Regions from separate parts of the Mesorhizobium sp. M0276 genome, predicted to be linked through region 3. Evidence: predicted binding sites of a transcription regulator. Region 3 holds the regulator's gene; each other region holds the start of a gene.
The links. The regulator LexA, encoded in region 3, represses DNA repair genes until DNA is damaged. The targets are predictions, from matches to a motif close to TGTTCNNNNTGTGTTCNG.
Positions count from the first base shown of each region.

Region 1: NKJ01_RS19550 (YifB family Mg chelatase-like AAA ATPase) is a predicted target of LexA. The motif match lies at 1,951-1,968, and genes of this name have one in related genera.
Region 2: uvrA (excinuclease ABC subunit UvrA) is a predicted target of LexA. The motif match lies at 1,562-1,579, and genes of this name have one in related genera.

Region 1 is NZ_JAMYSC010000024.1:19,224-22,502, reverse strand. Features, by position in the region: gene NKJ01_RS19555 (TfoX/Sxy family DNA transformation protein) at 1-239, opposite strand, end outside; gene NKJ01_RS19550 (YifB family Mg chelatase-like AAA ATPase) at 327-1,859, opposite strand; gene gshB (glutathione synthase) at 2,037-2,978, opposite strand.
Region 2 is NZ_JAMYSC010000039.1:51,237-54,515, forward strand. Features, by position in the region: gene NKJ01_RS26050 (ATP-dependent Clp protease proteolytic subunit) at 1-528, shown strand, start outside; gene NKJ01_RS36510 (hypothetical protein) at 847-1,014, shown strand; gene uvrA (excinuclease ABC subunit UvrA) at 1,728-3,279, shown strand, end outside.
Region 3 is NZ_JAMYSC010000035.1:47,118-50,396, forward strand. Features, by position in the region: gene NKJ01_RS24695 (ComEC/Rec2 family competence protein) at 1-1,038, shown strand, start outside; gene lexA (transcriptional repressor LexA) at 1,032-1,784, opposite strand; gene kynU (kynureninase) at 2,227-3,279, opposite strand, start outside.

The DNA.
Region 1 (3,279 bases), on a different contig from region 3:
CGACGCAGATGCTCCTTGGTTCCGCTGTCGAGCGCCCGCCAGTCACAACCGCGGATCGCCGCCTCCATCGCATAGAGTGCGTTGATCGTTATGTGCTGTCCGAATCGGAACTTCAGACGGTGATAAGCCTCAACCGCGCCTAGACCCCGCAAATCCTCCTCACAGAGAACATCGATTTCCGCCAGCATCCGCGCCGTAGCTGGTCCGAGGTTTCTCATGTCTTCGATGCGAGTGCTCATGGCTGGGCCCCGGCGCGCTCACAGTGCGCAAGATAGTCCCTATGGGATTTGCCACCTTCTCCGGGAAAGCGGTGCCTCACCTGCCCGTCAAGCCGCCTGCGCCATGCGCTCCGAACTCATGCGGTAGGAAATTGCCTCCGCCAGGTGGATGCGGCCGACGGTTTCGCTGGCGTCGAGATCGGCCAGCGTGCGCGCCACCTTCAGCACCCGGTGATAGGCGCGGGCGGAAAAGGCGAGCTTCTCGCTGGCGTCCTTGAGCAGAGAAAGGCCGGCGGCGTCAGGCATGGCGATCTCCTCGATGACCGAGGGCGAGCAATGCGCGTTGGTGGTGGCGCGGGTGGCGCCGAGCCGTTCGAAGCGCTCGCGCTGGATGGTGCGGGCGCGCGCCACGCGCAGCGCCACCTCGGCGCTTTTCTCCGCCCGGTCGGGCCGGATCAGATCGCTGGCCGACACTGCCGGCACCTCGATCCTGAGATCGATGCGGTCGAGCAGCGGGCCCGAGATGCGCGCCTGGTAGTCGGTGCGGCAACGCTCGCCGCGCAGGCAGCGATAGCCCGGCTCGCCGGCCATGCCGCAGCGGCAAGGGTTCATCGCCGCGACCAGTTGGATGCGCGCTGGATAAGTCACGCGATGATTGGCGCGCGCGATCATGCAGTCGCCGGTCTCGAGCGGCTGGCGCAACGCATCGAGCGTCTGCGGCGTGAATTCGGGAAACTCGTCGAGAAACAGCACACCGTGATGGGCAAGCGACACTTCGCCCGGCCGTGCACGTACGCCACCGCCAACCATCGCCGCCATCGAAGCCGAATGGTGCGGGGCGCGGAATGGCCGCCGGTCGGTTAATTTGCCTTCACCGAGTTCGCCCGCCACCGAGGCGATCATCGAGACCTCAAGCAATTCCTTCGGCGCCAGCGGCGGCAGGATCGACGGCAGCCGCTGCGCCAGCATCGATTTGCCCGAGCCGGGCGGACCGATCATCAAAAGGTTATGACCACCGGCCGCCGCCACTTCCAGCGCCCGCTTGGCGGTCTCCTGGCCCTTGATGTCAGCAAGGTCGGGCAGGTCGCGTGCCGCGGCGTGGATGCCGGCTTCCGGCCGCGACAGCACCTGCGTGCCGCGAAAATGATTGGCGATGGCGATCAGGCTGCGCGGCGCCAGAATGTCGATTTCCTTGCCCGCCCAGGCCGCTTCCGGCCCGCAGGCAAACGGGCAGATGAGGCCCTTGCCCTCTGCATTGGCGGCGATGGCCGCCGGCAAGGCACCGGCGACCGCGGCAATCGTGCCATCAAGCGACAATTCGCCAAGGACGACGTAGCCGGCCAGCATGTCGCCCGGAATGGCGCCCAATGCCGCCATCAGGCCAAGCGCGATCGGCAGATCGTAATGGCTGCCTTCCTTCGGCAGGTCGGCGGGCGCCAGATTGACCGTGACTTTCTTCGACGGCATCGACAGGCCCGAGGCATGAAGCGCCGCCTGCACCCGCTCTCGACTTTCGGCCACCGCCTTGTCGCCAAGGCCGACGATATGCATGTTGACCTTGCCAGGCGCGATCATCACCTGCACGTCGACCGGCACGGCCTCGATGCCCTGGAAAGCGACCGTGCGAACCCGCGCCACCATTTGCCCACCCCGAATGTGGGCTTGCCCGAGCCCGCGCCATTAGGGCGTTGGAGCCCCTTTGGTGAGACAATCACAATTCCCCGGCCAAATCAAGAACATTACAGGAACGCATGAGCGCGTAGGTTGCAGCCGGACAGAGCTCGGTTGCAATACCAAGTTAAGACGAAATGAAGACGGTTACTTCCGCTTGTCCTCGATCGCGTCCCAGAACAGGCTGGCGATGTCGGCGCCGCCGAAGCGCTGCACTTCGCGCACGCCGGTCGGCGAGGTCACGTTGATCTCGGTCATGTAGTCGCCGATGACATCGATGCCGACGAGGATGAAGCCGCGCTCTTTCAGCGATGGCCCGATGCGGGCGCAGATCTCGCGCTCGCGTTCCGTCAGCTCGGTCTTTTCGGCGCGGCCGCCGACATGCATGTTGGAGCGGGAATCGTGTTCGGCCGGCACCCGGTTGATGGCACCGACCGGTTCGCCGTCGACCAGGATGATGCGCTTGTCGCCCTTGCGCACGTCCTTCAGGTAGCGCTGCACGATATAGGGCTCGCGGAACATCTGGCCGAACATTTCGAGCAGCGAGGCAAGGTTGCGGTCGGCCTCGTGCAGATGGAAGATGCCGGCGCCGCCATTGCCGTAGAGCGGCTTGATGATGATGTCGCCGAACTCCTTGCGGAAGGCGGCCACCTCCAGCGGGTCCTTGGTGATCAGCGTGTCCGGCATCAGGTCGGGAAATTCGGTGACGAAGATCTTTTCCGGGCTGTTGCGCACCCAGGCCGGGTCGTTGACCACCAACGTCTTCGGATGGATTCGCTCGAGGATATGCGTGGTGGTGATGTAGTTCATGTCGAAGGGCGGATCCTGCCTGAGCAGGACCACGTCCATCTCCGACAAATCGGTGCGCACCCTCTCGCCCAGCGAGTAGTGGCTGCCCTTCTCGTCGCGCACCTGCATTTCCTCGATGCGGGCAAACACCTTGCCGTCGCGCAGCGACAGCCGGTCGGGCGTGTAGTGGAACAGCTGGTGGCCGCGCCGCTGCGCTTCCAGCGACAGCGCGAACGAGGTGTCGCCGGCGATCGACACGGTGGAGATGTGGTCCATCTGGACTGCGATTTTCAGCTTCATGGCGGTCTCCGGTGGACTCGGATGGGACGACTGTCTTGCCTGTACAGGCTCACTGTCCGTCTGCCAATCGCGACATTCCAGGATTGGCATAAGCAAGTCGCAAAGCCAGGCCGGCATTGATCTTGCCGGCCATGTGCAGACAAGGCGAGGCGCCGGGTCATCCGGTGGCGGCAAACGACGGGAGATGTGCGCGTGAAAACAACGGCTTGACACGCCCCACGTCGGCCTTCCCGAAGGTGATGCGCTTTACCCGTGAAAAATCCATTTGGCGATACGTTTCCTAAAGGGTTTGCTGCCAGTC
Region 2 (3,279 bases), on a different contig from region 3:
CGGCTGTTGCGCGAACGCATTGTCTTTATCAATGGCGAGATCAACGACGACATCTCGGCGCTGGTCTGCGCACAGTTGCTGTCGCTGGAATCGGACAATCCCGACAAGGAGATCTCGCTCTATATCAACTCGCCGGGCGGCGTGGTGACCAGCGGCTTCGCCATCTACGACACGATGCAATACATCAGTTGCCCGGTCTCGACCGTGTGCATGGGCTTTGCCGCCTCGATGGCCTCGTTCCTGCTGATGGCAGGAACGGCCGGGCGTCGTATCTCACTGCCAAACGCCACGATCCTGCTGCATCAGCCGCTTGGCGGCTTCCAGGGTCAGGCCTCCGACATCCAGCGCCATGCCGAGCGCATCGTCCAGACGAAACGGCACATGGCCGAACTCTATGCGCAGCATTGCGGCCGCACCTATGAAGAGGTCGAACGCACGCTGGACCGCGACCACTTCATGACCGCCCGCGAGGCCCAGGCCTGGGGCATCGTCGACCATGTCTTCGACACACGAAAAAAGGCGGCATAAGTGGGCCGGATCGCATTCCCGCCGGCGCTCAAGTGGTCGCCCAAAGTGGCCCGGTTTTGGGAGAATGACATGCATAAAGACAAAGGGCTAAAACGCGTCGCCTGAATCCGTTCTCGAAACACGACACGCTTTGGAAGATTTGACGATGTCGGTCTGGTCCCGTCGGCGGCATGCCACTATTATCCTGGGATGATCGACACTCATCCGCCCAGAACGCTGCACCGTGTGATCGCCATTGTAGCGCTCGCGTGTCTCTCGATCGGGTCGGCGTTCGCAGACGATAGTTCGGCGCAAGCGCAAAAAAGGGCCCTGCCCGGCGTGGCCGGCGATTATCGAATCGCCAAGCCGGCTCCCGAGCCCGAACCCGACGACGCATTTCCCGGCAACGGCAACGGCCAGTTCAAGATCGGTGACACGGATGTCAGGATTTCAGGCAGCATCACCGTCGATGTCGGAGCCGGCTCAATCCGGCAGCCGCGCCACTGATAGTGGTGCCGGCGTGCCGCGCAGGCATATCGCCAACAAGACAATCCGCACATAAATGGCCCCGCCGTGCTTTGCGCAAACGGACGGGGCCTTTTTGGATCTCAAATCCAACTTCTACCGGGGGCGTACTGCCGGCATTTGATTTCGGATGCAACGCGGCGTCAGCCGACGATCCGACTGCAGTCTCTGATTTTTACGGAGTATGGCAGGTCACGGTTTGTCGGGTGGCGAAAACGCTAGACCCTGGCACTTATGCCTGCCGCGGCTCCAGTAACAACTGGAACCCTGGGGGACGATCCGGTGGCGTCATAGCTCCGCTCCTATGTCCATTCCAACGTTGTCGTCTCGAAGCACAAATCGCTAATGCCTGCGGCGTCTCGCAGGCCGCCTCCGGGCGGCGAGACCATCGAAAGACGGCCGGCTTCGTTGACTGCCTGAGTCTGCCCCCGTGTGTCGGGGACGTCAACCGGCAATAGACAGATACCGAAAAATGTGATCGCCCGGAGATTACGCACAGGTCAGTTTTTGCACAGCTTTGTCAGGAGCGTGTTCGGTCTTTGTTCTTTCCGCTTGCCCGTTTACGCGAAAGACGGTTAAACGCTTTTGTTGGGAATTGTGGCGTCTCTCGACGCGGCGGCAAAACTACCTACATAGGGGATGGCTGGGAAACTCGCCATTCCAGGAAATTCCAGATTCTGAGGCGGCGACCGGCGATGGCCGACCATAAATATCTTTCCATTCGCGGGGCGCGCGAACACAATCTGAAGAATGTCGATCTCGACCTGCCGCGTGACAGCCTGATTGTCATGACCGGCCTGTCGGGTTCCGGCAAATCCTCGCTTGCTTTCGACACCATCTATGCCGAAGGGCAGCGCCGCTATGTCGAGAGCCTGTCGGCCTATGCCCGGCAATTCCTCGAAATGATGCAGAAGCCGGACGTCGACCAGATCGACGGCCTGTCGCCTGCCATCTCGATCGAGCAGAAGACCACCTCGAAGAACCCGCGTTCGACGGTCGGTACCGTCACCGAGATCTACGACTACATGCGCCTGTTGTTTGCGCGCGTCGGCATCCCCTATTCGCCGGCCACCGGCCTGCCGATCGAGAGCCAGACGGTTTCGCAGATGGTCGACCGCGTGCTGGCGGTCGAGGAAGGCACCCGTCTGTTCATCCTTGCGCCGATGGTGCGCGGCCGCAAGGGCGAGTACCGCAAGGAACTGCTGGAGTTGCAGAAAAAGGGCTTTCAACGCGTGAAGGTCGACGGCGTCTTCTATGAAATCGCCGACGTGCCGGCGCTGGACAAGAAATACAAGCATGACCTCGACGTCGTCGTCGACCGCATCGTCGTGCGCGGCGATCTGGCGACACGGCTCGCCGACTCCATCGAAACCGCTTTAAAGCTGGCCGATGGGTTGGCTGTCGCCGAATTCGCCGACAAGCCGCTCGACGCCAGCCAGACCGGCGAGGATTCGGTCAACAAGTCGAAGAACGAGACGCATGAGCGCATCCTGTTCTCGGAAAAATTTGCTTGTCCCGTGTCTGGCTTCACCATTCCGGAAATCGAACCGCGCCTGTTCTCGTTCAACAATCCGTTCGGCGCCTGCCCGACCTGCGACGGTCTTGGTAGCCAGCGCGCCATCGACGGCAATTTGATCGTGCCGGATGAAAACATCTCGCTGCGCGACGGCGCCGTCAGCCCGTGGGCGAAGTCGACCTCGCCCTATTACGCGCAGACGCTGGAAGCGCTCGGCAAGGCCTATGGCTTCAAGCTCGGCGACAAGTTCAAAGACCTGACCGAAGAGGCAAAGGAAGCCATCCTGCGCGGCACCGGCGAGCGCGAGATCACCTTCCAGTACGACGACGGTCTGCGCTCCTACAAGACCACGAAAACTTTCGAAGGCGTCATTCCCAATCTCGAGCGGCGCTGGAAAGAGACCGAATCCGCCTGGATGCGCGAGGAGATCGAGCGCTTCATGTCGGCCACACCTTGCCCGGCTTGCAAAGGCTATCGGCTGAAGCCCGAGTCGCTGGCGGTGAAGATCGCCGGCAAGCACATCGGCGAAGTCACCGAGCTTTCCATCCGTAAGGCCGACCGGTGGTTCACCGACCTGCCCGCCTCGCTGAACGACAAGCAGAACGAGATCGCAGTGCGTGTGCTCAAGGAAATCCGCGAGCGGCTGCGCTTCCTCAACGATGTCGGGCTCGACTATCTGACCCTGTCGCGCAATTCCGGCACGCTATCGGGCGGCGAGAGCCAGCGCATCC
Region 3 (3,279 bases):
CCAAAGCGATCCTTGCCCGGCTTCCTGACGCGAAAATTCCTGCTGGCGGCAGGCGGCCTTGCCATGACCTCCATCATCGCCGGCAGCGCCACGGCGCTGTTTGCCATCTGGCATTTTCAGCGTGTGTCGCCGCTCAGCCTGTTCGCCAACCTGGCCATCATGCCTATCGTAACAGTCGTGATGTTCCTGGCTGTCGCCAGCGCGCTGCTGATGCCATTCGGGTTGGACTGGCCGGCCCTCTATCTGATGGGCAAAGGCCTGACGGTGATGATCGCGATGTCCGGATGGATTTCCGAGCGTTCGCCAGTCGACGCAATCGGTTTGATTTCGCAGCAATCCGTCGTGCTGGTGACGATTGCCTTGGTCATCGCGACGATGGCGACCACATGGTTGCGGCTCGCAGCGCTTCCCTTCGCGCTTGCCGGCCTGTTGACCGTCTCGGATACGCGCGTACCTGACGTGCTGGTCTCGGAGGATGCGAGGCTGGTGGCGCTGCCGATTGGCGGCGGCGAACTCGCGGTCAGCCGGGCCAGGCCGAACGAATTCACCGTCGACAACTGGAAGCGTGCGCTGACATCCGAAAGCATTATCGCGCCGGAGGTGTTCGACGAAGGCGACGGGCAATTCGACGTCGAGGATGCGGCTGAAATGCCGCCGGGAGCGCCATTCTATTGCACATCAGGCGTTTGTCTCGCCAGGCATCCGTCCGGAGCTATCATTGCCTATGTCGAGGACCGAAAGGACACCTGGAAAGCCTGCGGCTTCGCCGACCTGATCGTCATCAACGACGCGACGGCCTATGACGCTTGTCACAACCCGCTGGTTCTCGTCATCACCAAACGGCAACTGGCTCGCAATGGCAGTGCTGCCGTCTTCTTCGATCGCCAGTCGGCGACCACGCCGGCAACGGTCAGCTTTGCGGTGGGTAGGCCCTACCGGCCTTGGCACGTGCAACGCAAGTTTTCGCGTGAGGCGAGGGGCCTGCCGCCCTTCAAGAGACCGGACAAGCCCGTCGTTAAACCGCAGCTGCCTCAGTAACGGCGGATCAGGCCGACAAGCTTGCCCTGCACCTTGACCCGGTCTGGTCCGAAAATCCGTGTCTCATAGGCCGGATTGGCGGCTTCGAGAGCAATCGAGGCACCCTTGCGGCGGAACCGCTTCAGCGTCGCTTCCTCTTCATCCACCAGCGCCACGATGATCTCGCCAGGGCTCGCCGTATCGGCGTTGCGGATGATGACGGTGTCGCCGTCGAAGATGCCGGCCTCGATCATCGAGTCGCCCTTGACCTCCAGCGCATAGTGCTCGCCTCCCATGATCATGTCCGGCGGCACCGAGATCGAATGGGTCTGGTGCTGGATGGCATCGATCGGCACACCGGCGGCGATGCGCCCCATCACAGGGATCGACACGGCGGAGACCACGTCGTCGTCATTGCCGGCTGAAGGCATCCGTGAAGACGCCGGCTTGATCTGCCGGCCAAGGCCGCCCTGGCCGAGACTGGCCTGACCAAGACTGCCCTGGATGACGCTAGGCGAGAACTTTTTCGCCGCGTTGAGGCCGGGCGCGATCGAATCCGGCAGCCGCAGCACTTCCAACGCGCGCGCCCGGTTGGGCAGCCGGCGAATGAAGCCGCGCTCTTCCAGTGCCGTGATCAAACGATGAATCCCGGATTTGGAGGCAAGGTCGAGCGCCTCCTTCATCTCGTCGAAGGATGGCGGAATGCCGCTTTCCTTCAGGCGTTCATGAATGAACATCAGCAGTTCGTGTTGCTTGCGTGTCAGCATGGCGGCCCCCAGGGTACCTAAAACCAGAATCAGAAAACAAACCCAGAACAAACACTATATGTTCCAGTTGTGTTCTGCAACCGTTTAAAGTTTAATGAATCTGTTAAGGCCGCTGAAATTATTTGGCGCGCGCCAGCGCGCTTGGGTGATCACGGCATGCCGTCACAAGGCGCTTTCCGGCATTGAAATTGTTATGGTTAATGGGCTGCCGCCCATCGTTGGCCCAAGCTTTGGCATGAGCTGCCCATGGATCCGCGACGGGGCATTTCCAGCCTTCCATGCGTTCGTCTGCCGTGAACGAAACGAAGCCAAAATGCCAACCTTGGTTAATTTGTTGATGCCAGTGTTGGCCAGCAGCGGCAACCGGATTTGTGCACTGGAAATTCGTCCCTCCATCATCCGACCAAGAGGCAACGATGCGACAACAGTTGGGACGACTGCGTCAGGTCACGGCCTCCTTGACGGCGAAACGCTGGTCCTTCCATGCATCCGTTCGCAGAATGTCTTCCAGCACCTCGACCGCCAGCCACACGTCCTTGTAGCCGACATAGAGCGGCGTAAATCCGAAACGGATGGTTGACGGCGCGCGGAAGTCACCGATCACTCCGCGCTCGATCAGCGCCCGCATGATTTGATAGCCATGATCGTGAACGAACGACACCTGGCTGCCGCGCCTGGTCGCGTCGCGGGTGCTCTCCAGCGTGAGGCCATAGGCGCCGCACTTCGCTTCGACGAGCTGGATGAACAGTTCGGTCAGCGCGACGCTTTTCTTTCGCAATGCCGCCACGTCGACGTCGTTCCAGATTGCGAGCGCACCTTTGAGCGCCCGCATCGACAGGACCGGCTGCGTGCCGCACAGAAAGCGGCGGATACCGGTGCCGGCAACATAGCCTCGTTCGAAGGCAAAGGGCCGTGCATGCCCCCACCAGCCGCTGAGCGGCTGGCTGATCGCGCCGTGGTGGCGTTGCGCGGCATAGATGAAGGCCGGCGCGCCTGGACCGCCGTTGAGGTACTTGTAGGTGCAGCCGACAGCGAAATCGGCTTTTGCATGATCGAGCTCGACTGGCAGAGCGCCAGCGGTGTGGCATAGATCCCAGACGATCAGCACTCCGGCCGCATGAGCTATGCGCGTCAGCGCCGCCATGTCGCGCAGTTCACCCGATTTGTAATTGACGTGGTTGACCAGCACCACCGCGACGCTTTCGTCGATCAGCTCTTCGATGGTTGGCGCGTCGACGCCCGCGAGGCGCAGAAGGACCCCATCCCGGGTCGAGGCAACGCCTTCGGCGATGTAGAGGTCGGTGGGAAAACTGTCAGCCTCGGCGACGATGGCCGATCGGCCGGGCCGCATCTCCATCGCGGCATGTAGCACCTTGTAGATGTTGATCGACGTCGTGTCGCAGACAACAGTCTGTCCGGCTGCGGCCCCGATCAAGCGTCCGAGCTGGTCGCCGAGTTCGATCGGCATCTCGAACCATCCGGCTGTATTCCAGGC